DNA from 3 places in the Myxacorys chilensis genome. Region 3 is predicted to be linked to each of the others. Evidence: predicted binding sites of a transcription regulator. Region 3 holds the regulator's gene; each other region holds the start of a gene.
What was found. Region 3 encodes NtcA, which controls nitrogen genes in cyanobacteria. Its sites were predicted from a motif close to TTTGTANNNNNNNNTACAAA; they were not measured.
Positions count from the first base shown of each region.

Region 1: a site for NtcA is predicted at 2,484-2,503, ahead of AC5JLB_RS28485 (DUF4327 family protein). Genes of this name have one in related genera too.
Region 2: a site for NtcA is predicted at 3,487-3,506, ahead of nadA (quinolinate synthase NadA). Genes of this name have one in related genera too.

Region 1 covers NZ_JCACKG010000281.1:5,034-12,574, reverse strand. The annotation lists gene AC5JLB_RS28500 (monovalent cation:proton antiporter family protein) at 1-732, shown strand, start outside; gene AC5JLB_RS28495 (Hfq-related RNA-binding protein) at 871-1,086, opposite strand; gene dapF (diaminopimelate epimerase) at 1,180-2,022, shown strand; gene AC5JLB_RS28485 (DUF4327 family protein) at 2,110-2,331, opposite strand; gene pdxA (4-hydroxythreonine-4-phosphate dehydrogenase PdxA) at 2,687-3,721, opposite strand; gene petM (cytochrome b6-f complex subunit PetM) at 3,870-3,974, shown strand; gene AC5JLB_RS28470 (ArsR/SmtB family transcription factor) at 4,036-4,452, opposite strand; gene AC5JLB_RS28465 (SDR family oxidoreductase) at 4,789-5,775, shown strand; gene AC5JLB_RS28460 (NAD(+) kinase) at 5,892-6,830, shown strand; gene nblR (response regulator transcription factor NblR) at 7,003-7,541, shown strand, end outside.
Region 2 covers NZ_JCACKG010000186.1:26,469-34,009, forward strand. The annotation lists gene AC5JLB_RS16125 (heavy-metal-associated domain-containing protein) at 138-335, shown strand; gene AC5JLB_RS16130 (Uma2 family endonuclease) at 504-1,079, shown strand; gene dacB (D-alanyl-D-alanine carboxypeptidase/D-alanyl-D-alanine endopeptidase) at 1,083-2,345, opposite strand; gene nadA (quinolinate synthase NadA) at 2,462-3,424, opposite strand; gene ffh (signal recognition particle protein) at 3,689-5,167, shown strand; gene AC5JLB_RS16150 (slr1353 family protein) at 5,303-6,196, opposite strand; gene phoU (phosphate signaling complex protein PhoU) at 6,481-7,155, shown strand.
Region 3 covers NZ_JCACKG010000149.1:79,479-87,019, reverse strand. The annotation lists gene AC5JLB_RS11150 (hypothetical protein) at 1-221, opposite strand, end outside; gene AC5JLB_RS11145 (hypothetical protein) at 543-674, opposite strand; gene ntcA (global nitrogen regulator NtcA) at 1,047-1,718, shown strand; gene AC5JLB_RS11135 (DUF3084 domain-containing protein) at 1,842-3,239, shown strand; gene AC5JLB_RS11130 (pre-16S rRNA-processing nuclease YqgF) at 3,242-3,694, shown strand; gene AC5JLB_RS11125 (Uma2 family endonuclease) at 3,752-4,507, opposite strand; gene AC5JLB_RS11120 (DUF3146 family protein) at 4,627-4,887, opposite strand; gene pth (aminoacyl-tRNA hydrolase) at 4,923-5,537, opposite strand; gene AC5JLB_RS11110 (TatA/E family twin arginine-targeting protein translocase) at 5,551-5,859, opposite strand; gene AC5JLB_RS11105 (DUF981 family protein) at 6,126-6,728, opposite strand; gene cypC (CYP152 family fatty-acid peroxygenase CypC) at 6,999-7,541, opposite strand, start outside.

The DNA of each region.
Region 1 (7,541 bases), on a different contig from region 3:
AATGGCGTTGGACTGACTCCAGCAGCCGTTCAGCGAGAGGTTCAGCAAATCCGGAATTCTCACTACCTTGAACTTCGTCCCGAACGTCCTTCCTCAGAAATCTCCCGAGATTTGGAAGCGGCGACTAAAGAGATGAACAGCCGATGGTACAGCCTGCCTGACCTCTCGCCTTTGACCGGAATGACGTTAGAAGAAGCAGATATGCGGCGGCTAACTGGGGTAGCGTTGATGGCAATTCGGCGGGCGGGTGGAGGAGAAATTGATTATCCCGATCCTCAAACCACCTTAGAACAGGGCGATCGCTTACTGCTGGTTGGAGAACCCGACGAAATTGCGACCTTTGCTGAATTGGCGAAAGGAGAAGCGGCAGTTCCTGCCTTTAATGCGTCGTGCCAATGGTTAGAAGTTCCATCAGAAAGTCCAATTGCTGGCAAAACCCTGGCGGATCTCGATGTATTAGATCAGTACGGCATCCGAGTACAAGCCGTGCGGCGTGAAGGCAAGTTCTTGCGGTTTCCTGACAATCAAGTCGATATTCAGGTTGGCGATCGACTGTTACTCTGCGGAGGGTTTCACTCTCTCATTCAAGCGAATCAAGCCATTAGCGCAACGCCCAACCCCGATGGAACTACCGCCCAGCCATTATTTCCTGACGGTCAAGTTCCACTTTCAACCGTCAGCTTAAATGGGGCAGAATACGCGATCGCAGACGATTTGACAGAGCCATCCTAATAGCGGGCGTTTAGCAAGTAATCGCTAGATTGGAGCAAAAGCCAAGGGTAGAGATGTACGACGGTGCATCTCTACGAATTCCACCTGATCGCAGCGTTGACCCAATAGCCGATACAACTTGCCTACAGTTTTGGTCTACTACAATTTCGGTTTAATGAATGCAATCGCTTGCCGCCAAATAATTGTCGGCTGATCGTGGGGATCAAGCAAACAAATACAGTGAGTGTCTTGCCAACGCACTTTACCTGTCAGCACATCCCCCGTCGCAAGTTTCATCTCAACTTCTGTTTCTTCACGAATTATGGTTTGAATTTGACGAGTGCTTGGCAATCCAGTATCTAGTTCTAACGCCATAATTAAATTCCTTCATCTACCGCTCTAACGTTTATAGAGTGCCTCAATCGTCACAACTCTGCACATTTAACCAATCTACGTTTCTAAAAGCCCATGACTATCGAATTCACAAAGTACCACGGGATCGGCAACGACTTTATTTTGATCGACAATCGAGCTTCAGTAGACCCACTTCTAACGCCAGAACAAGCGATAAAGATGTGCGATCGCCACTTTGGGATCGGCGCAGACGGGGTAATTTTCGCCTTGCCAGGGCAAGACGGAGCCGACTACACCATGCGGATTTTCAACTCCGACGGTTCCGAACCCGAAATGTGCGGCAATGGAATTCGCTGCTTGGGACGGTTCTTAGCAGACCTAGAAACTGCCGAAGCGGGCGCATCTAAAGCGCAATATCAGATTCATACCTTGGCAGGTATGATGACGCCGAAATTAGAGGAGAATGGTCAAGTCACAGTCAATATGGGAGAGCCTCGACTGTTAGCAAGAGAAATTCCGACAACATTGGCGGCTGCCGATCAGAAAATCGTGAATCAACCGCTAGAGGTCGCTGGCAAAACGTGGAACGTGACCTGCGTCAGTATGGGAAATCCTCACTGCATCACGTTCGTTGAAGACGTAGCTGAAATTGCGCTTGAGCAACTTGGTCCTCAGTTTGAAAATCACGCTGTCTTTCCACAACGCATCAATACTGAATTCATTCAAGTGGTGCGATCGGACTATCTCAAAATGCGCGTCTGGGAACGCGGAGCAGGTATCACCTTGGCCTGTGGAACAGGAGCCTGTGCGTCCCTCGTAGCAGGAGTCTTGAACGAAAAGTGCGATCGCAGAGCTACCGTTGAGCTTCCCGGCGGATCTTTAGCAATCGAGTGGGCAACAGATAACCGGATCTACATGACTGGGCCAGCAGAAAAAGTTTTTACTGGAATTGCCTAGCATCAAAGAGGTCTGAGATTGGCGATGCCGTAAACCTCAGACCTTCTTATGTTCAGACTTCGTTGTATGAAAGATGTGTAGAGGGAATTAGTCGTTTTCCCAAGACTCATGGCCCATCAAGTCTCCGATGCGATCGCGCAGGAGAAACCCATGATGCTCTAGTTCTGCCTCAAAATGAACCCATTCGCGGGCAGGAATGTGCTTGCAGAGTGTGTAGATGGGTTGATACCGGCTGACAGTTCCTTGATCAACCAATTGACGCACTTCGTCCTGAATTAAGCTAAGCGAATATTGTGCAGCTTGAAGCATATGGCACCTTCTTGTATCAAATATCAGAAATTGCGGTGTGAAATAGGAAGTTAAAACTCTGGATCTGAATATAATGACAGTCGAACCAGAAAAACTTGGCAGAAATCGGCTTGATTTCAGTTTTGAGGCAAAACTTTAACGTGGGCTGTATTTTGGTAGTGAGATATACCAAATCTTCCCTATATTGTTAGCTAATCAACCTAAAAAATCAATTCAGCCTTAGGTGTGAAGTCAGGAGACTTTGACACAACCTCTCCCTTCGGAGGTAGCGCAAAAAACCTACTTAATCAATCATGATGTTGCCCTGAGCAACACTGCGCAGAATGGCAATCGGCGGGTCATAACTCCAGTGGAATTACGCTTGTGAAGCATTCTGCTTTCGCTGCGCTAGCTCAACAGCAAGCTGAATAGCGGCTTTCATGCTGGTCGCATCAGCAATCCCTTTACCTGCAATATCAAAGGCAGTTCCGTGGTCAGGAGAGGTCCGAATAAAAGGCAACCCAATCGAGGTGTTAACCGCGCGATCGAACGCCATCAGCTTGACCGGAATTAAGCCTTGATCATGATAAAGCGCCAAATACCCATCATGGGCGTTCCCTGCTCCTGTGCCAAACCAAGCTTGGCCCGGCTTTACCCAAAGGGTATCAGGTGGTAGAAGACCCTCTAGTGTGGCTTGAGGAAACTGAAGCCGCATCGCGTCGAGCCAAGCACTCATCCACTCGACTTCTTCGTGCCCCAGTTGTCCTTGTTCACCACTATGAGGATTGAGACCTGCGATCGCAATCCGAGGTTGAGCGATGCCAAAGTCGCGCTGCAAACACTCTAAAAGCAGATCTAATTTAAGCGTGAGGAGTTCTGGTGTTAGGGTCTCCGATACTTGACAGAGCGGGACATGAGTTGTGGCTAATAACGTCCGCAACGTCCATTCTGTATGAGGAGATCGAGCGACGAATAGCATTCCAAAGCGACTGACGCCAGCTCGCTCCGCTAGAAGTTCAGTCTGTCCAGGATAAATATGTCCTGCGGCTTTCCAAGCCGATTTTGCAATAGGAGCAGTTACTAAACTATCAAACTCTCCGTTCAAGGTATGCGCGATCGCGTTGTCCAACCACCGGAAACTTGCATCACCACTAGCAGCAGTCTCAACGCCAACTGTGACTGGACTGGGTATCCCTGTTTCTAAAATATTGAACTGATGGGGATCTGCTAAAGCACCCCTACAAACTGGCTTCAAGCGATCGTAGGCGTCTTGTAGATAGGCAGAACTCCCAGAGATCGTAATGTCTGCCCCTGCGATCACGATTGGATCTGCAAGCGCTTTCAAAACGACTTCTGCTCCAATTCCTGCAGGATCCCCAAGCGTAATAATTAAACGAGAACGGTTGATCATCAAATTTACAAAATCGTAAAAACCAGCCTTGGAACTGCTCTAGAATACGTTATGCAGGAAATCCTATCTCAGGAATGACGCCTGTTTATTTAAGTCAGGTCGCCTAGCGCACAACCGACTAATATTCCTTATCTGGAGAAATCACATCATGGCTGGAGAGATTTTTAATACTGCCTTCTTAGCGTTTAGCCTCATCCTTGTCGGGTTGTCCCTGGGCTTCTTGCTACTCAAGCTCCAAGGGGGAGAAGAATAAGCAAAGGCAAAGGAAAAAGGAAAACTGCACTCTCAGGATCTGCCCTTTCCCTTTTTCCTATTTAATCCTCTTCATCTAAGTGTTCAGCCACCTCGCGATACAGATTGAACACATGATGATCCTTGAGGGAATAGAAAACATTGCGCCCTTGCTTGCGATATCCCACTAAACGCATTGCCCGCAACGCTCGAAGCTGGTGCGAAACGGCTGACTCGCTCATCTCTACTGCCGCTGCAAGGTCACAAACGCATAACTCCTGAACCGCCAGCATAGACAAAATTCTTAATCGATTCGTATCGCCCAGTAGACTGAAGAACTCTGCCATTTGCTGCGCCTTTTTCAGGTCGAGTATTTTCTGCTGCAAATGGCGAACATTGCCTAGATCAACTGGATGTTGAACAGTGCAATTTAACGGTTCTGCTAGGGGCGAAGGCATACTGTCGGGCGGCTGGGCGGGAAGCGAATTTAAGTTCGACATAGCAAAAGATGTTGGCAGTAGTAGCTGGGCAGCTTCTCAAAGCATCACACTGCCTAGAGATAAGGATTGTCTCCAGCGTAGCGTACGCCTTTTTCAAAACGGACTAAACCCAAGTCCCAGTTTTTGCTTTAGATGATTGAACTTTGCTTCAACCGTCTTGACCTTGTTCAAACCCGTGCTTCACCCGTAATCGCGGGCTATGTAAGCTTGATCCATCTACGTTAGGATGAGAAGCATTAATCATAAATCTCATCTTTGAACATCAAATTTTTTACTTTAGGTCGAGATTTCTGATAAAATTTGACGAAAAGTTTACAATTTGTCACCAAACCCCTCATGAGCGTATTGATTGTGGGTGCTACTGGCACTCTTGGCAGACAGGTGACTCGTCGCGCCCTAGACGAGGGATACGAAGTTCGCTGTTTAGTTCGTAGTCCAAAGAAGGCGACATTTCTAAAGGAATGGGGCGCGGAGTTAGTAACGGGAAATCTGTGTAACCCTGATTCACTGCCAAAAGCACTAGAGGGTGTGACAGCTGTAATTGATGCTGCAACCGCACGAGCAACTGATTCACTCACCATTCGACAAGTAGATTGGGATGGCAAAGTCAACCTGATTAAGGCAGCGAAAGCGGCAGGGGTCGAGCGCTATATATTTTTCTCGATTCTAGATGCTGAAAAATTTCCGAAAGTTCCCTTGATGGACATCAAGGCTTGTACTGAAAGATTCTTGGCACAATCTGGGCTGAACTACACGATTTTGCGTCCTTGTGGATTTTTGCAAGGTCTTATTGGTCAGTATGCTATTCCAATCTTGGAGAATCAGGCGGTTTGGGTAATGGGTGACACGGCTCCAACGGCCTACATGGATACGATCGACATCGCCAAGTTTGCGGTTCGAGCGCTCAAAGTTTCTGAGACTGAAGGCAAAACCTTTCCAGTGGTTGGATCTCGCGCTTGGGCAGCCGAAGAAATTATTCAACTCTGTGAGCGGCTATCTGGTAGGGAAGCAAAAGTAACGCGGATGCCAATCGGCGTTTTACGCGGAGTCCGGCGTGTGGCTCGGTTCTTCCAGTGGACATGGAACATCGCAGATCGGCTTGCTTTTACTGAGGTGGTAGCGACAGGGAAGCCTCTCAATGCATCGATGGATGATGTATATGCGACTTTTGGTCTCGATCGCAAGGATATGACAACTCTTGAGTCTTACATGCAGGACTATTTCAGCCGAATCATGAAAAAGCTCAAAGAGGTTGAGTTTGCCCAGGCAGAGGCCAAGAAAAAACAAGAGAACAAGAAGAAAAAGACGTATCCTCGATTTTAGAAAATACGATATGTAGGGCAATCAATAGCTTTGCAGCCTCATCTAGCTCTTAAGGAATACTTCATCAATCATTCAGAGTTTATCTTTCTTTCCCGATCTCTCACTATAAATTCAGTATGCGCCCGCACAAGGTCGGCATTATTTTCAATGATGACAAACCACTCGCTTGTCAGACGGCTCAAGAGTTAGAAGACAAGTTTCGGTCTCGCGGCTGGGACGTTGTTTTGGCAACAGGAGCAGGAGGTATTTTAGGATATGCAACCCCAGAAAGTCCAGTTTGCCATACGCCCATCGATCGCTTAATGCCGCCTGGGTTTGATGTTGATATGAAATTTGCCATCGTTCTGGGCGGTGATGGCACTGTTCTGTCTGCTTGTCGGCAGGTGGCTCCTTGCCAGATTCCGCTGCTTGCCGTTAATACAGGGCACATGGGGTTTCTAACCGAAATTCTGCTCGACAAGCTGCCCGATGCGATCGAGTGTTTAATCAATGGCGATTATGAAATTGAAGAACGCACGATGCTTCGGGTGCAGATTCTTCGGCAGGACACATTGCTATGGGAAGCTTTGTGTCTAAATGAGATGGTTCTCCACCGAGAACCACTGACGAGTATGTGTCACTTTGAAGTCGAAATTGGCAAGCATACTCGCGTAGACATTGCAGCAGATGGCATTATTCTCTCAACTCCAACAGGGTCAACGGCATACTCTTTGTCGGCAGGAGGTCCGGTGATTACGCCTGGAGTTCCAGTGATCATTTTGGTTCCAATTTGTCCTCATTCATTGGCATCGCGTTCGTTAGTATTTGCTAACGATCAGCTAGTCACTCTGTTTCCCGCCGCACCAAATCGGTTGATCTTGACGGCTGATGGGAATGCAGGCTGCTATGTATTACCGGACGATCGCGTTTGTATCGGCAAAGCTCCTTACCCAGTTCGCTTTGTTCGGCTGCGACCACATGAATTCTTTCACGTGCTCAGAGAAAAGTTGGGATGGGGGCTGCCTCACATTGCAAAGCCATCTGATATTGTAAAGTCGTCTGAGCGAAGCTGTTAGAAACGGCTGAATCTGGAGGTGATGAGCTAAATTTAACTAATATTTTAAGATGCGTGCTAAAACAGGGGAGAATATTGCTCGTCACTAGTTTTCTATCTAACAGATAGACACCAGTAAACCGAGCCACGTGATCAACCGAAATGCGTCCTGTTGTGATTTTCCGGTTAATCGTATGAGCATTGTTTCTCTCGAATCTACTCCTTGTGTACTGATTGTCGAAACTGATGAATCGCTGGCTCAGCACGTCAGCCTCGATTTGAAAGAATCTGGCTATGACACGATCGTGGTTCACGATGCCTATGCTGGATTGCGTCAGGCCATGGAACGCAACCCTGCGCTAGTGGTTGTCGATCGCTTGTTGACAACGGGAGAGTCGGGATTATCGTTTTGCCAAGATCTGCGCAGTTCTGGTGCACGTGTCCCGGTGCTATTGCTAATGGCGCGAGACACCATTGACGATCGCGTAGCGTGCTTAGAGGCAGGTGCGGACGATTATTTTCTTAAGCCTTATCGTAGTGACGAGTTTCTGAAGCTCGTTCAGCTTTATCTCAAACCTGATACGCTTAGCACTGAGCAATTAAGATTTGGTGATTTGGGGTTAGATCTAGCGACGCGTCGAGCCTTGCGAAAGGGGCGGACGATCGATCTAACAATGAAAGAATTCGAGTTGCTCAAATATTTGATGGAGCATCCCCGCGAAGTACTCACCCG
Region 2 (7,541 bases), on a different contig from region 3:
GCTTGAGGGACATCCTCTTCTCGTTGTTTAGGAGAGTTTTCAGTTTAGGAGGGTTTTCAGTACGATCGCTTGACACTCCAGCCGACTAGATGGTTCAGAATAATCAATAACAAAGCTCTCGCTTCAAGGAAGCTCGAATGATGACGTTACACTTTACCGTTCCGAACATGGCTTGTTCTGCTTGCAGTGACACGATTACTCACGCAATCAAAGCGGTTGATCCCAGCGCAAAAGTAAATGCTGATCTAAAAACGAAGCTGGTTGATGTTGAAACGCAAGCTTCAGAAACCAGCGTTAAGCAAGCTGTAAGTGAGGCTGGATATACTGTTGCTTAGTTCAATCTGTTTTTGATTACGCGATCGCGGTGATGATATGCCGCCCGCGTCACTCTAAATTCGATGCTTGAGGAGTGCGATCGCCTTCGATCGTACTCCGCCTTAATCTCACTCTTAATCTCACAGTAATAACCGCGATAATAGAATTAATTCATTGAGGCTAGATCAATGGTTGCCACCCAGCCACCAAAAATAGCGACTACAGAACCTTCTACAGAAGAACAGTCTTTGTTCTCGTTAGAAGATTTCATGCTTCATCCTCCAAATCACATGGAGTGGATTGATGGAGAATTAGTGGAGACAACCGGAATGACCGTTCGACATGGCACTTTACAATCTAGGCTCTCTCGATTTTGGGGCAATCACGTAGATTCTCAGAAATTAGGAGGAGAGGTCGTTACTGAAACAGCCTGTCGTACTCTCAATCAAGGTCGTCGTCCTGATGTTGCCTATATGTCACCAGAACTTGTAGCTCAGTATGGACAAGCAGCAGGCTTGCCGCGTAGCTTCCCACTCATCGCAGAAATCGCTTCGCCAGATGACAGTGCAGAAGGTTTGTTTGCGAAAGCGATTGAATATCTAGAATCGGGTTGCCAAGAAGTATGGCTCGTATTTCCAGAGGCAAGAATTGTTCTGGCAAAAACAGCGGAGACGGCTTGGCAACTGTTCAATCCTGGGGATGCGATCGCAACTCAAACAACGCTTCAAGGATTTAGTATTCCACTCGATGAACTACTAGCGTGAATGCTAACAGCTGCGCAATCGTGTCAAAGCAACTACAGCTTCATCAACAGCACTACGAACTGTCGAGGCAGAATAGCCAGAATTAACAAGAATACTAAATACTAACGGCGAATAGCTGCGCGGTGTAACATAACCTGAAAGCGAAACAACACCAGAAATAGTTCCCGTTTTAGCAGCAACAATACCTCGAGCAGACGTATTGCGAAACCGATCTGAGAGCGTTCCACTGACGCCTGCAACAGGCAGAGATCGCCGATAAATTTGAGCTTCTGGCAACAGCGCGATCGCTTGCAAAGTTTGCACAAACGCTTCAGAACTCGCTCGATTACGACTGGCTAATCCTGACCCGTCTACCATGCTGTAGCGATTTGGGTTCACTCCCATCTCAGTCAGAATCGATTTCACAGCAGCAACACCGCTCGTGTTGGTATTGAGACTGGTTGGATCTTGTAGCCGACCCAGCGTTTTGAGCAGCGTTTCAGCGTAGACATTGTTGCTCTCTTGATTCGTTTCAAAAATCAAGCTCGATAGCGGTGGCGAGGTGACAGACGCGAGCGCTACTTCACCTGCTGGGGCAGGCGTGCGCTTCACGAGGGTTGAAGCCGTTACTTTAATGCCAGTTTTGGTCAACACGTTGCGGAATGCACCAACAAAATAGTTTCCAGCATTCGGAACTGCACCAGTGTAGATATTATTTTCATTCAACATCAGACTGTTGATCGGAGCCGCATAACCCTGCCCGCGATCGCCTTCGTTCCAGAATGGATTAAACGGTTCTCCCTGAAAAACCGTGTCGTCACCAATTAAGAGATTAGTTTGACGAATGCCACGTTGACGCAACTGTTGAGCAAGCGAATTTAGTTGAGTGGTGCTAAGGCTCGGATCTCCTTGTCCAATCACTCTTAGGGTAGCTAACTCTGCACCTGAGCTATTGCCGTAGACAGGCGTGGTGATGCGATACCCAGCACCGAGTTTCTTGAGCGCGGCAGCAGTCGTAAAAATTTTGTTATTAGAAGCGGGGACTAACTGCGTAGCCGCATTTCGCTCATAGACATTGCGCCGAATGCCAACTGCGCCTTGAGTCTGCACCAGCATACTCAACTTTGCGCTAGGAATGCGGGCAAGGGCACGATTGACGGCTCCTCCAAGCTGCGCTGGGCAAAGCGTACCCGCCGCAGCTTGAGCACGCACTGGACTAGGAACCATTAGACTCGTCGCGGCGAGCGTGGAAATGAATGCAGGACGAAACAGACGGGTAGGGTTCATACGATCGCACATCGCCTCTATCAAATACAACGCCTTTGACTGAAGACAGGCCAATTTTGTTGCAAATCTGATATTACGCGATCAAAGCAATTTTAGAACCCTAACATCCTCAGCATTTAGCGACTCATCTCTAGCATTCGTTGCATCGGGCGGAGAGCCGCTAACCGAGTTGATTCGGGTAGCGTGATTTCCGGCTCTCGGTTTTTCATCGCTAGATACAGTTTCTCCAGCGTATTGAGCCGCATGTGAGGACATTCATTACAGGCACAATTGTTGAGCGGCGGTGCAGGAATAAACTGCTTGTCAGGTGCGGCTTTCTCCATTTGGTGAATAATGCCCGGTTCCGTCACCACAATGAATGACTGACTCGCGCTTTGCTGGCAACATTTCAGTAGTGCAGTTGTAGAGCCAATATAGTCAGCATGCCGCAAGACACTCTCTTCACATTCTGGATGAGCGATCACCTCAGCGTTGGGATACTGAATTTTAAGCTGCACCATCTTCTTTTCGGAGAAAGTTTCATGCACCATACAGCTTCCCTGCCACAGCACCATGTCTCGCCCCGTTTGCTCCATGACGTATCTGCCAAGGTTGCGATCGGGCGCAAAAATAATCGGCTGATCTTCAGGAATTTGATTCACAATCTTCACGGCGTTAGCGCTGGTGCAAATGATGTCACTCATCGCTTTGATATCAGCGGTGCAATTTATGTAAGAAATTACCAAATGATCAGGGTGTTTTTCCTTGAATTTAGCAAATTCAGCGGGCGGACAACTGTCGGCAAGAGAACAGCCTGCTTCTAGATCGGGCAGCAGCACTAATTTGTTAGGATTGAGAATCTTGGCAGTTTCTGCCATGAAGTGGACGCCTGCAAACACAATGACATCTGCATCCGTTTGGGCAGCTTGTTGCGAGAGCCCTAGCGAATCTCCCAGAAAATCGGCTACATCCTGAATGTCAGGATCTTGATAGTAGTGCGCCAGGATCACTGCGTTGAGATCGCGTTTCAGATCGGCGATCGCGCCAAACAAATCTTTCGGCAGTGGCGGTTTGGACGGAGCAAAAGGTGCTGTAAACACAAGATTACCTGAGCGTTGGAATACCGCTAATTATAGTTCAAATTACCAAAATTAGAAAGATGATTTTATCTGAATCTACCAACTTGAATAATCCATTAGCGCGATCGCGCTGAGGACTCTTAATTCTCCCCCAAGAGATTCTAGCTTTTCGGTTTTTACGACTCAGGATTTGAGTCCTTGATCTGACATACTCGTAGAATGGATCTAATGGGCAATACCTTGCCCTCCTCGTCTTCTGCAACAGAACCTATTGCCACAGAACTTATGTTTGACGCTCTCGCCGATCGCTTAGAAAACGCCTGGAAAAAAGTTCGCGGTCAAGACAAAATCTCTGAATCTAACGTCAAAGAGGCTCTGCGGGAAGTCCGACGAGCGCTGTTAGAAGCAGACGCCAACCTACAAGTCGTCAAAGAATTTGTCGCAGAAGTCGAACAAAAGGCACTGGGAGCAGAAGTCATTTCTGGCGTTCGCCCCGATCAGCAGTTTATCGAAATCATTCACAACGAACTCGTTTCCGTTATGGGGGATGCCAATGTTCCCCTGGCTCATGCTGAAACTGCCCCGACGATCGTTCTCATGGCAGGCTTGCAGGGAACAGGTAAAACGACAGCCACCGCAAAGTTAGCCCTCCATCTTCGTAAAGAAGAACGCAGCGTCATGATGGTCGCAACGGATGTGTATCGTCCAGCCGCGATCGATCAGCTCATCACGCTCGGTAAGCAAATCAATATTCCTGTCTTTGAGATGGGCAAAGATGCTGATCCGGTCGAAATTGCTCGCCAAGGCGTAGAACACGCCAAAGCAGAAGGCGTTGATACGGTCATCATCGACACCGCAGGTCGCCTGCAAATCGACGAATCGATGATGGGAGAACTGAAGCGGATTAAAGACACGATCCGACCGCACGAAGTTCTGCTGGTCGTAGACGCGATGACCGGACAAGAAGCCGCCAACTTGACTCGCACCTTCCATGAGCAAATTGGTGTCACGGGTGCAATTCTTACCAAAATGGACGGGGATACTCGTGGGGGCGCAGCGCTCTCCGTCCGGCGGATCTCAGGTCAACCGATCAAATTCATCGGCGTGGGTGAGAAGGTCGATGCCTTGCAGCCGTTTTACCCCGATCGCATGGCATCCCGCATTTTGGGCATGGGCGATGTGCTAACGCTCGTCGAGAAAGCCCGTGAAGAAATTGATTTAGCCGATGCTGAGAAGATGCAGGAGAAAATCCTGTCGGCAAAATTTGATTTCACAGACTTTATTAAACAAACCCGCTTGCTCAAAAATATGGGGTCGCTCGGCGGCGTTCTCAAGCTGATTCCAGGCATGGGCAAGATGGTCAATGAAGAACAGTTGCAAAAAGGGGAAGAGCAACTGAAAAAAGCAGAAGCGATGATCGGCTCAATGACCGTTGCTGAGCGTCGTGACCCAGACTTGCTGTCCAACTCTCCCTCCCGTCGTCGCCGCATTGCCAGAGGTTCTGGACATTCTGACAAAGAAGTTACTGAGTTAATTAGCAACTTCCAGAAGATGCGATCGATGATGCAGCAAATGGGATCGGGTCAGATGGGCTTTCCCGGCATGGGTGGTTTCCCTGGTATGGGCGGCGGAATGCCAGGAATGGGCGGCGGCAACCCTTACGCACGTCAGCCCATGCCCGGACAACGAGGCTACGCTGGAGGCAATATGAATAAAAAGAAGAAAGCCAAAGACAAGAAGAAAAAAGGCTTTGGCACGCTGTGAGAATTAGGGATGAAGGATGAAGGATGAGGGATGAGGGATGAAAGTAATTACAGCCGTTCTGCTATTCCTGTTTACATAGCGTTGCTAAACTATCCTCCCTTTTTCATCCCTCATCCTTCATCCCTCATCCCTCTTTTAGAACGGCAACTGATTCAACGATGGATGCCCCTTCGACGGCAGTGCCTTGAGGTAGTGCAAGAACTCTAGCAACTCATCTTCGGTCAGTTCAGCCCGAGTCTTCTTACTGTAGGTTTGCTGTAAGTAGGTGCTGCCCTGTTTTTTCGTCCAGCCGATGCGCTCGATCTCGGTGCCAATTTGGGCGATCGCATCCGACAAATCGATCGGCTCACTCGATAGATCGGGAAGCGTCTCTTTCATTGGCTCATCTGCATCCGTTTCTGCTTGCAGTGGCTCCTCAGAGTACTCCGGTTCACTGGAATAGTCATCCTCAACTCGCTCAGGAAGTGACTCAAACGAGTCAAAACCTGAGAACGAGAGTAAGTCGCTTTCAGCAGGAACCTCTTCTTTTTCTTTCTTTCTCCGGCTACTCTTCTTGGCAGGTTCAACGACTTCAGGCGTCTCTTCAAACTCAGGAAGCGTTGAGTCAACCATTGATTCAACGGATGGCAGAGAATCTGGAATGCCCTGCTCTTTGAGCGATTCTTTCACTAAAGGTTGAGCCTGCACTTCAAAGGTAGGCGACATCAGCGGCGTTCTACCGACTGCCGGAGCAATGCCCAGAACTGCCATTGCTCTAATTCTGGCCCGATCTTCCGCCTCTTCAACTCGGTCGGCGGCGGCCATTGCTGTCGCTAGGGTTGCCGTCCCAACCTGCACTAAAGCCCGGACTACAAATTGTCCATCGTGAATTTGGACTAGCTCAGACAGCAATGCCCCAGCGGGATAGTGTTTTCTCAACTGAGCAAAGAGACTATGGCTCTCTGACTGGGACGCTGCGGTCAGGTTTGGCTCCGCTACTGTAAACGACAGTGAATGATCAGAAGAATACATGGCAGAAGAAGTCAGCATAGAGTTTGCGGCGATCATGTTCATTCTAAGCAGGAGTGAAGGGGTAGTGCAGATTTGTCGCGCCTTCGACGGCATGAGCGATCTAACTTACTTACAGAGAAGTTGGCGATATGATGGAAACAACCGATAAAAAAACGGATTATCGCAGATTACGATCGCATTAAATCCAAAATCTTTAAAAAGTCTTGCTCGATACCAGCTTTTCTTTAGCTCAGTTGTTATAGTTAAGCCTCAATAACATAGAACGCCGTAAGTCTTCATAAGTGTTTATGCAGTCTGAGTCAATGATTAATAAAAGCGTTTTTCCTGACGGTCAAGAACCCATGCGGATTCGTTTCGAGCGTCAGATCAAGCGTATCCAGCGCGATGTGCTGCGGATGGGTGCATTAGTTGAGAACTCCTGTTTTCTGGCACGTCAGGCCCTGTTTGACCACGACCTGGAAGCCGCTGGTAAGATTGCTCGACAGGATAAGCAAATCGATCGCCTCTACAAACAGATCGAACTCGATTGCGTCAACCTTATCGCGCTTCAGTCTCCAGTGGCTCAAGATTTGCGGTTGCTCAGCGCATTGATGCAACTAGTGCGCGATCTCGAACGAATTGGTGACTACGCCAAAAATCTGGGCGATATCGCCATGCGGCTCTTTTCTTACCCCGTTTCTCCCTATATGGAGCAGATTAAGCAAATGTTCGATCGCAGCCAAGCCATGCTCGCGATCGGCTTAGCGTCGTTGTCAAATCTCGATGCTCAATCTGGGTTGGATATGCGTGATCGCGACGATGCGATCGATTTAGATTACGATACGCTCTACGCCTTACTTGCTCAGCAGCAGGACGTTCCGGGCGTTGTCGAACCGATTATTCTGCAAGTTCTCGTGATCCGTCATCTAGAACGAATGGCAGACCACGCCACCAATATTGGTAAGCGCGTCGCCTACATCGTCACGGGTCAGCGTTGAGATAAGCGATGTTAACCTCAAGTACCCCTTGACAAAATTTGACAGTTGGGGGATCGATGCGGAAAGATAGAGAGGGAAGGAGCAGAGGTTTTAATTAGTTGAACTCTGGATCTTTCAAGCTCAGTTTTCGAGGTTTGATACAGCCGTTTCTCAGAGTGTGGTGATATTCATCCAGGTTGTTGCGGGCTGCGGCTGGTTTTACGACTTAAATTCTGAAGCCGGAGTGTCAGGTTGGCAATCTTGAGCGAGAATGAGTGAGGCAATTCTTTAGCTTTGGAACTCAACCCTTTCGATTGAGCAACCTTAGTTTGAGTTGCTCCATGGCTGTATCATCTTTTGACAGGATGATGGTTCTTCTAGCGCCGCGATTAGTGTCTATAGCGCTA
Region 3 (7,541 bases):
TACTGGTATTTCTGGGTGAGGTAAGTCACATAATCTTCTGTATTATCAGTGTCATTTAGGGCTGTTGGGTTCTTCGCGATTCCTCGCAGCCGAGACAGGTTCTTCGGCTTCACCTCTAAACGGGTGTCTTCCTGTAGGGATGTGAGAACAGCCTGCACTAATTGCCAACGATCGCGGATGGATAGTTGCAGTACCTGTTTTTGTAGTTCTTGTAATGTCATCTGGAGCAGTGCCCAAACTAAGTACTTCTCAATTGTAAAATCTTGTAGCCTAGACAAATCTAAAGGGATAAAAATTATCGTTTACCGCCCGACTACCAAGCAACAATCTTGGATAATTTGATTGTTAAAGTTTTCATCAGTTAGGAATCGTAATTTATCGCAGATTTTGCAAACTTATTAGAGCATAGGGCTTGGGAGAATCCTAGTTCTTCGATGAAAAATATCAAAAAGAATATTGGATGGCCGGAGGAAAGCCACGAGCAAAGGGGCAGAAAACTTCCTCACGCAACGCTTTTAGCGTTCCGCCAAGCGTCAATGAGATCAAGACCAAGTCGCCTGCTGTGAAGAATGGAGCCAGTGCAAAAGCCGCCGTTGAATGACTCGAATGTAAGTCAGGGGGCGATCGCACGTTGGAGCAATGCGATCGCCCCCTGACTGCTGTAACTTATCCAAAGCGAAATCTACCTCTCTAATGCCAGTTATAGATCAGGGCTCCCTCTCTCCAGTCCGCTTTGCGCTAGAATCTGGTCAAAATGATTGACTATTCTCCCCAAAAAGCGTTCAATACGAGTCAATCTTTTGGTGAGGAAATCACAGAGATTTTCTAAAATTCTTAAAATACGGGCAGAAATGTATAAGGAGGCACAAAAACTGCGTTTGCAGTCAGTTTAAGTGTTCTAAAGTCATCAATTGTTTACAAAGGCTTCGCTTACAATGACTCGCCTCAATAGAACAATTTTCTATAGGGGTTTTAATAGAAAAGTTTGCTCACCGGTGAGCCTAATAGTTGCTAAGAGAACGTCTGAGTGACGATAAAGGGAAGAAATGATAGTGACCAAAGAGAGACCGCTTGCATCGTTATTTCGCCAAATCGGTGGAGGGGCATACCCCCCCGTTGTAGAAACATTTGAGCGTGGCAAAACTATTTTCTTTCCGGGTGATCCGGCGGAACGGGTTTACTTCTTGCAGAAAGGAGCCGTCAAGCTCTCGCGCGTGTACGAGGCAGGCGAGGAGATCACCGTGGCCCTGCTGAGAGAGAACAGCGTGTTTGGGGTGCTATCGCTAATTACAGGTCAACGCGCCGATCGTTTCTATCATGCCGTGGCATTTACTCCAGCAGAGTTGCTGTCGGTGCCCATCGAGCAGGTCGAGAAAGCCCTGAAAGACAACCCAGATCTCTCAATGATGCTGCTGAAAGGACTGTCATCTCGCATTCTACAAACCGAGATGATGATCGAAACGTTGGCGCACCGAGATATGGGATCGCGGTTGGTCAGCTTTTTGCTGATTCTCTGCCGCGATTTTGGCGTACCGTCCCAAGAAGGGATCACAATTGATCTCAAACTGTCGCATCAAGCGATCGCAGAAGCAATTGGCTCAACTCGCGTGACCGTCACCCGTCTATTAGGCGATTTGCGGCAAGATAACATGATCTCGATTCACAAGAAAAAGATTACCGTTCACAATCCGGTCACGTTAAGCCAGCAATTTACTTAGACTTTCTCTGCCCTCGCTCCAAATCACACATTTTCTTCGCAGCAGTGATATCCGTTCCGCAGGCATAATAGATGCGGAGTCCTGCTTGTCGAGTGAACTAAGCCGGAGCGTTTTGGAGCATCAATGTCCGACATAGGGCTAATTCTGATTTTGGCAGTTTTGATTTTGGGCGGGCTGATCGCAACCGTTGGCGATCGCATTGGCACCAAAGTTGGAAAGGCGCGTCTGAGCTTGTTTAATCTGCGGCCTAAGCGCACGGCAACTCTCGTGACGATTTTGACCGGAACGTTAATTTCCGCCTCGACATTTGGCATTTTGTTTGCGAGTAGCCGCCAGTTTCGCGATATGCTGCTCGATTTCAACGACTTGCAAAAGAAAGTCCGGGAGCAAAATCGAGCCTTACGGAAAAACTCAGATGATTTGCAAATTACTAATCAGCAGAAGAGTAAGGTCGAGGATGAACTTGAGCGCACCCGCGCCCAGCGGACACAAGCGGAAGGACAACTCAATCGAATTAATGAGTCTCTGAAGCAGTCCCTTGAAAAGCAGAGACAGACCAACGAGCAGCTCAGAACGGCTGAGGCGCAGCGGGATGTGATTCGCGGTCAACTCAATGCCGTATCTGCGCAGGCTGAAAGGCTGCGATCGGAGATTAATCAGTTGCAGAGCGAGCAGAAAACCCTAATTGCTCAGCGCGATGCCGTCAAAGCGCAAATTGCCGAGCGCGATAGTCAAATTGCGGAGCGGACGAGCACGATTCAGAGGCGCGATCGCGAAATCGCCGAGCGCGATCGCGTGATTGCCGAGCGCGAAATTCAACTTCGACAGTTGGCATCTCAGCAAGCGCTCTTAGCCGAAGCGGTGCAGCAGTCTGAGCAAGAAGCCCAACTGATTCGCGGCGGATATTTGGCGATTCTGCGGAGTCAGGTGCTGTCGGCGGGTGTGCTGCGGGTGGTTGATCCAGCCGCTGCCAAAGCCGCAGTCGATCGCTTGCTAAAAGAGGCAAATCGAGCGGCCTGGCAGTTGATCCAACCTGGTTCTACCGGGGAAGAGCAAATCGTTCTAATTAAGACCGCCGAGGTAGAGCGTCTGATTAAAAAGATTAATGATGGTCAAGACTACGTGGTGAGAATTGCGGCAGACGCTAACTATGTCCGGGGCGAACGGCGACCCGTTTCCGTCTTTGCCAGTGCTATTCCCAATCGGGTCGTGTTTTTAGCAGGGGATGTGGTGGCTGCAAAGTCGATTGAACCCTCAAAGCTGACGTCTGAGCAGTTCCAACAAAACATCGAACAACTGCTCGCCTTCTCCAATTTCCGCGCGAAACGGGCAGGCGTAATTAACGATAGCGTTCAGATTGAAAACCTAGAGTCGTTATCGGGCTTTATAGAGCAACTGCGCCAATTTCAGACTCCGGTAGAACTCCGGGCGGTGGCATCCGATGTAACGTACACAGTAGGACCGCTCAAAATAGGATTAGTGGTGATTCAAAACGGTCAAGTGGTACTGAAAACGTCGTAGTCATGGACAGTTGGAAAGCGATGGAGAAGGGACAGACGGTGCTGGATCAACCTGTAATTCTGGGGTTTGATCCGGGGCGGCAGAAGTGTGGGTTGGCGGTGATGGGCGTTGATCGGCGGTTGTATTATCACGAGGTCGTGACGGCAGAAAGTGCGATCGCCACGATCAAATCACTGCGTCAACGGTTTCCGATTTCGCTCTTGATTATGGGGGATCAAACCTCTTCAAAAGCGTGGAAGCAGAAATTAGGAGATGAATTGGGGGAACCGTTGCGGGTGGTCATGGTCGATGAGCGGCATAGTTCTCTGGAGGCGCGCGATCGCTACTGGCAGATGTATCCGCCGACGGGTCTAACACGGCTTGTCCCGGAAGGAATGCGGACGCCACCCCGCAGCATTGATGATATTGTGGCGATTCTATTAATTGAGCGCTATTTACAACGGTTGACGGACTAGCTCTGATCGTCAACTTCGAGTATTGAAATTTAAGCGATGAAATTCGAGTGATTGAATTTAGTCGCTCGATCTCACCTCGTCTATTGATAAATCCAAGGCTTCGGCAATTTGTTCGGGGGTTAATCCTAGCGATCGTAACCTCGGAACCGCCCCTAATCTTGCCTGTTCTGCTCGTTCTGCCCGTTGGTTTGCCTGTTCTGCCCGTTGACGTTCTTGCTGAAGCTGCTGCTCTAACTCCATTGGGCTTAAAAATCGCTGTCCGTTCGGGCGATAGACTTCTAGCTCTGTGCTGGGTTGCCACCCAAACCGAATGCCTAATCGAGGACTCGTCCAATCAGACATCTGCGCGATCGAAACTAGCTGATTGTTTTGGCGCTGCCATCCTTGCAACACACACTCATCGGGATCGTAAATGTAATATTCTTCCACGCCATATTGCTGATAGAAGCGGAACTTAAAGTCGAGCGCTGTTCTACCTTCGCGGGTTCTATTGCTATCTGAAAGCACTTCAAACACGACCTGAAACGGAATGTTATTTTCCTTCCACTGCATGTAAGAGCGCCGATCTCCTTTAGGTCTGCCAAAGACCACCATCACATCGGGTGCTTGTCTAGGCGCTGGCGGCGTTTTGACTTGCACCGGATACCAAAACATATCGGCGGCAATGAAGACATTTGGATCATCTGCAAAAATAATTTCTAAATTTTCTTTGAGGATGACAATCCAACGATACTGTACTGTGTTTTCCGCCATTGGTTCGCCATCGCCGCTTGGGTAAAGCAAGTCTTCATTGAGGTCAAGCGATGTCGTCATCTTAGGTTCCTCGTGGTTGAAGGATATTTGTATTATGGGCAATCCTTCGGAGCTTGGCGAAGCCAATCGTATTGATTACAAATTCATGATCACAGATTTGGGATCATAAATTTGCCCTGTCACAAGTCCGCCCGGATCGTAAACGAATAATCTCCGCCCGGTTCCAATTGATAGTCCTTTGCTTCTAAAAATCGCCCCAACGGTTCTTTAATTAAGGCCCGCCCTAGCGATGGATGAATAACCAACTGTCCGCAGCGAAACAGCCAGCGAAATTGCCATTCATACTGATTAGCGATCACTTCGCCCTCAATTTCGCCCTGTTGCCAGGACTGGCGGAAGATGCGGACATGAGCAGTCGTTTCGGGAAGACGCTTAGACACAATACTTAAATCTAGAAGTGCTTGAATTTAGGTTTTTATTCGACACTACGATTGTTGTAAAGACTCATTGCTTTTTCAACCCCCTGCTTGAGGCTGACTTCGATCGCGCTCACGGTTAAGTCTAAAACGTCTTCGATGATCGGTTTTTCAGATGGGGCAAAGGTGCCGAGGACATGAGAAACAGCGTTGTCACCTGGCGCAGATTTAGGGCTACCAATGCCGATTCGCAACCGGGGAAAGGTCTGCGTGCCGAGGTGAGCGATCGCGGATTTCATGCCGTTTTGCCCGCCTGCTGAACCAGACAATCGTAGCCGCAGTTTGCCAACGGGCAAATCCATGTCGTCGTAAACCACCATCACCGACTCGCTCGGCAATTTATACCAATCGATGACCGCGCGAATTGCCTGTCCCGAATTATTCATATAGGTGGTCGGCTGGAGTAGGCGAATTTTTCCCGTCGGACTCATGCCTTCGCCAAATAAGCCTTGGAACTTCTTATTGTCGGACAGGTTGATTTGCCAGACTTTCGCGAGTTTCGCGATCGCCATAAATCCGACGTTATGTCGGGTCTGCTCATATTTCGCTCCTGGGTTGCCCAGTCCTACAATGAGTTGCGGAATGACTAGCTTAGAGGGCGTATCGTCGCTCATACGTCAGGTCAAACTAGCCTTCTTTCTCGGTGGTATTGGTCACAGCCTCTTCAACCATCTCTTCAACCGTTGCGTCGGCCGGTGAAAGACTAGGTTTCTCAGGAGTTTCTAGAGTCGCCTTCATCGTTTGGGGAGTGGATTTCTCTAATTGATCTGCTTCTCGCTTAAATTCTGACTCAAATTCTTTAGACGCATCCTGAAAGCTGCGAATGGCTTTTCCCATGCTTTTGCCAATTTCTGGTAATTTTTTGGGTCCAAACACCAGCAGGGCGACGACCATGATTAGCACCATTTCTGGTAAGCCGATGCCAAAGACGTTCATGAGAGGAGGCTCCTAGAGAAGAAGGGATGAGGGATGAGGGGTGAGGGATGAAAAGTTGAGACAGATACTAAGACAGATACAAAGTTAAGCCAGATACATTGTAGTAGTTTCGGGATTTGAGTTGACGCACATGAGTAGATCCCATCTTTAGCAGCGCTTGTTTAGTCGCACTGGAGAAGTAGCCCACTTCAAACCTTCACCGTTGATGCTTAAAGAGCCGATGTTGATGTCAAACCTTGTCTACAGTAGCGTATGGCGAATTCAGTTTATGGCGATCCTGGACTTGGTGGAGTGACTCCTCGCATTGGCAATGGCTTCCAGTTCGAGAATCCTTCTAGGTGTGACCAGTATGCTTTGAGGGCAATGACGGTAAAGATGAGAGCCGCTAGACCTAAAATGAGCGCTCCAACGGTTCTGAGCGATCGCGTGGATTTCCAATGCAGCGTTGGAGCCGCAAAAATGCCTCCTAACCCTGTCAAAATGAACGCGACGCCTGTAACAAGAGGCGTTTGAGTTAGTCCTAAGTTGATGATGCGAATGCCAATTAGCGTTGCGGCTAAGCCCGCAAAAAATCCATAGGCGGCAAGCGTAATTAACTCCCAGCCAGCCGCTAACGCCCACGCTGTCCCTACAAACAGAATGCCAAACAGGACAGACGTTTCTCCAAAGGCGATGTTGTAGCTGCCCGGAACTGCCCAAGTAAAAACCATGTGCAAGCCCGTAACCAGCGCGATCGCACCGACCACGCCAAATCCGGGAACCCATCGTTTTTGAATAGGCTCATCTAGTCCTCGATACACATAAGCCGACAGAAGAGAAAGCCCGGCTGCCAAATTGATCAGCATCAATGTGATGTAGTCGATAAACATGGGTGATCTCGTAGAGAACGCTAGGACTTGATGAGTGATTTTAAGGCCCTCATCAATTAAATTAACTCCTGAGCGAATCTTATCAGCCGTTGGCATTTAATTTAAGCGCGAGAGTTCTGCGGTTTGCCAAGCAAGGTCTCCTGCGGCTCACTGCTGCCGTTTCGCGATCGCTTGACGACTTCCGCCGCTAACATCGGCTTATCCTGCGCAACGACTAGCTGAGAGCACTACTCTACTCTGGAGGAATTATCGTTCTACTTACATGCAGCATCAGTCTGTTCGCCGGACGTTGCTGATGATAAAACGACTTTTTGGAATGGCGGGTATTCGCGATAGGCTGATGCGCAGATCCTGTTCGGGCACGTCATACTGTATCGATTGAGTCAAGAACTTCACCGACGCTTTCATCAGTTCTATCGTGATCCATTCACCTGCACAGCGATGCCCCACTTGGTAATCGCCTCCCCCTTGGGGAATGAAATTAAAGGGGCTTCCATCCCAGTGGCGGAACCGTTCTGGCTGAAACTCATCCGGGTTCTCCCACAGCCGCGCATCGTGGTTCGTGCCATACAGGTCTAGAAACACTCTTGTCTTTTTAGGGAAGTGGTAGCCATTCCAGTCGAAGTCCTGTCGCACACGGGCAGCGATCAGCGGGAAGAAGGGATAGAACCGACGAACCTCTTGCACGAATCGCTCAACATCCTTGTCGTCGCCCTGCTGAAGTGTCTGCCGACAGTCTGGATGGTCGTGCAGCGCTAGTGCCGAGAAAATCACAAACTGCGCGATCGCAACGGTAGGTCGCAGCAGATTAAT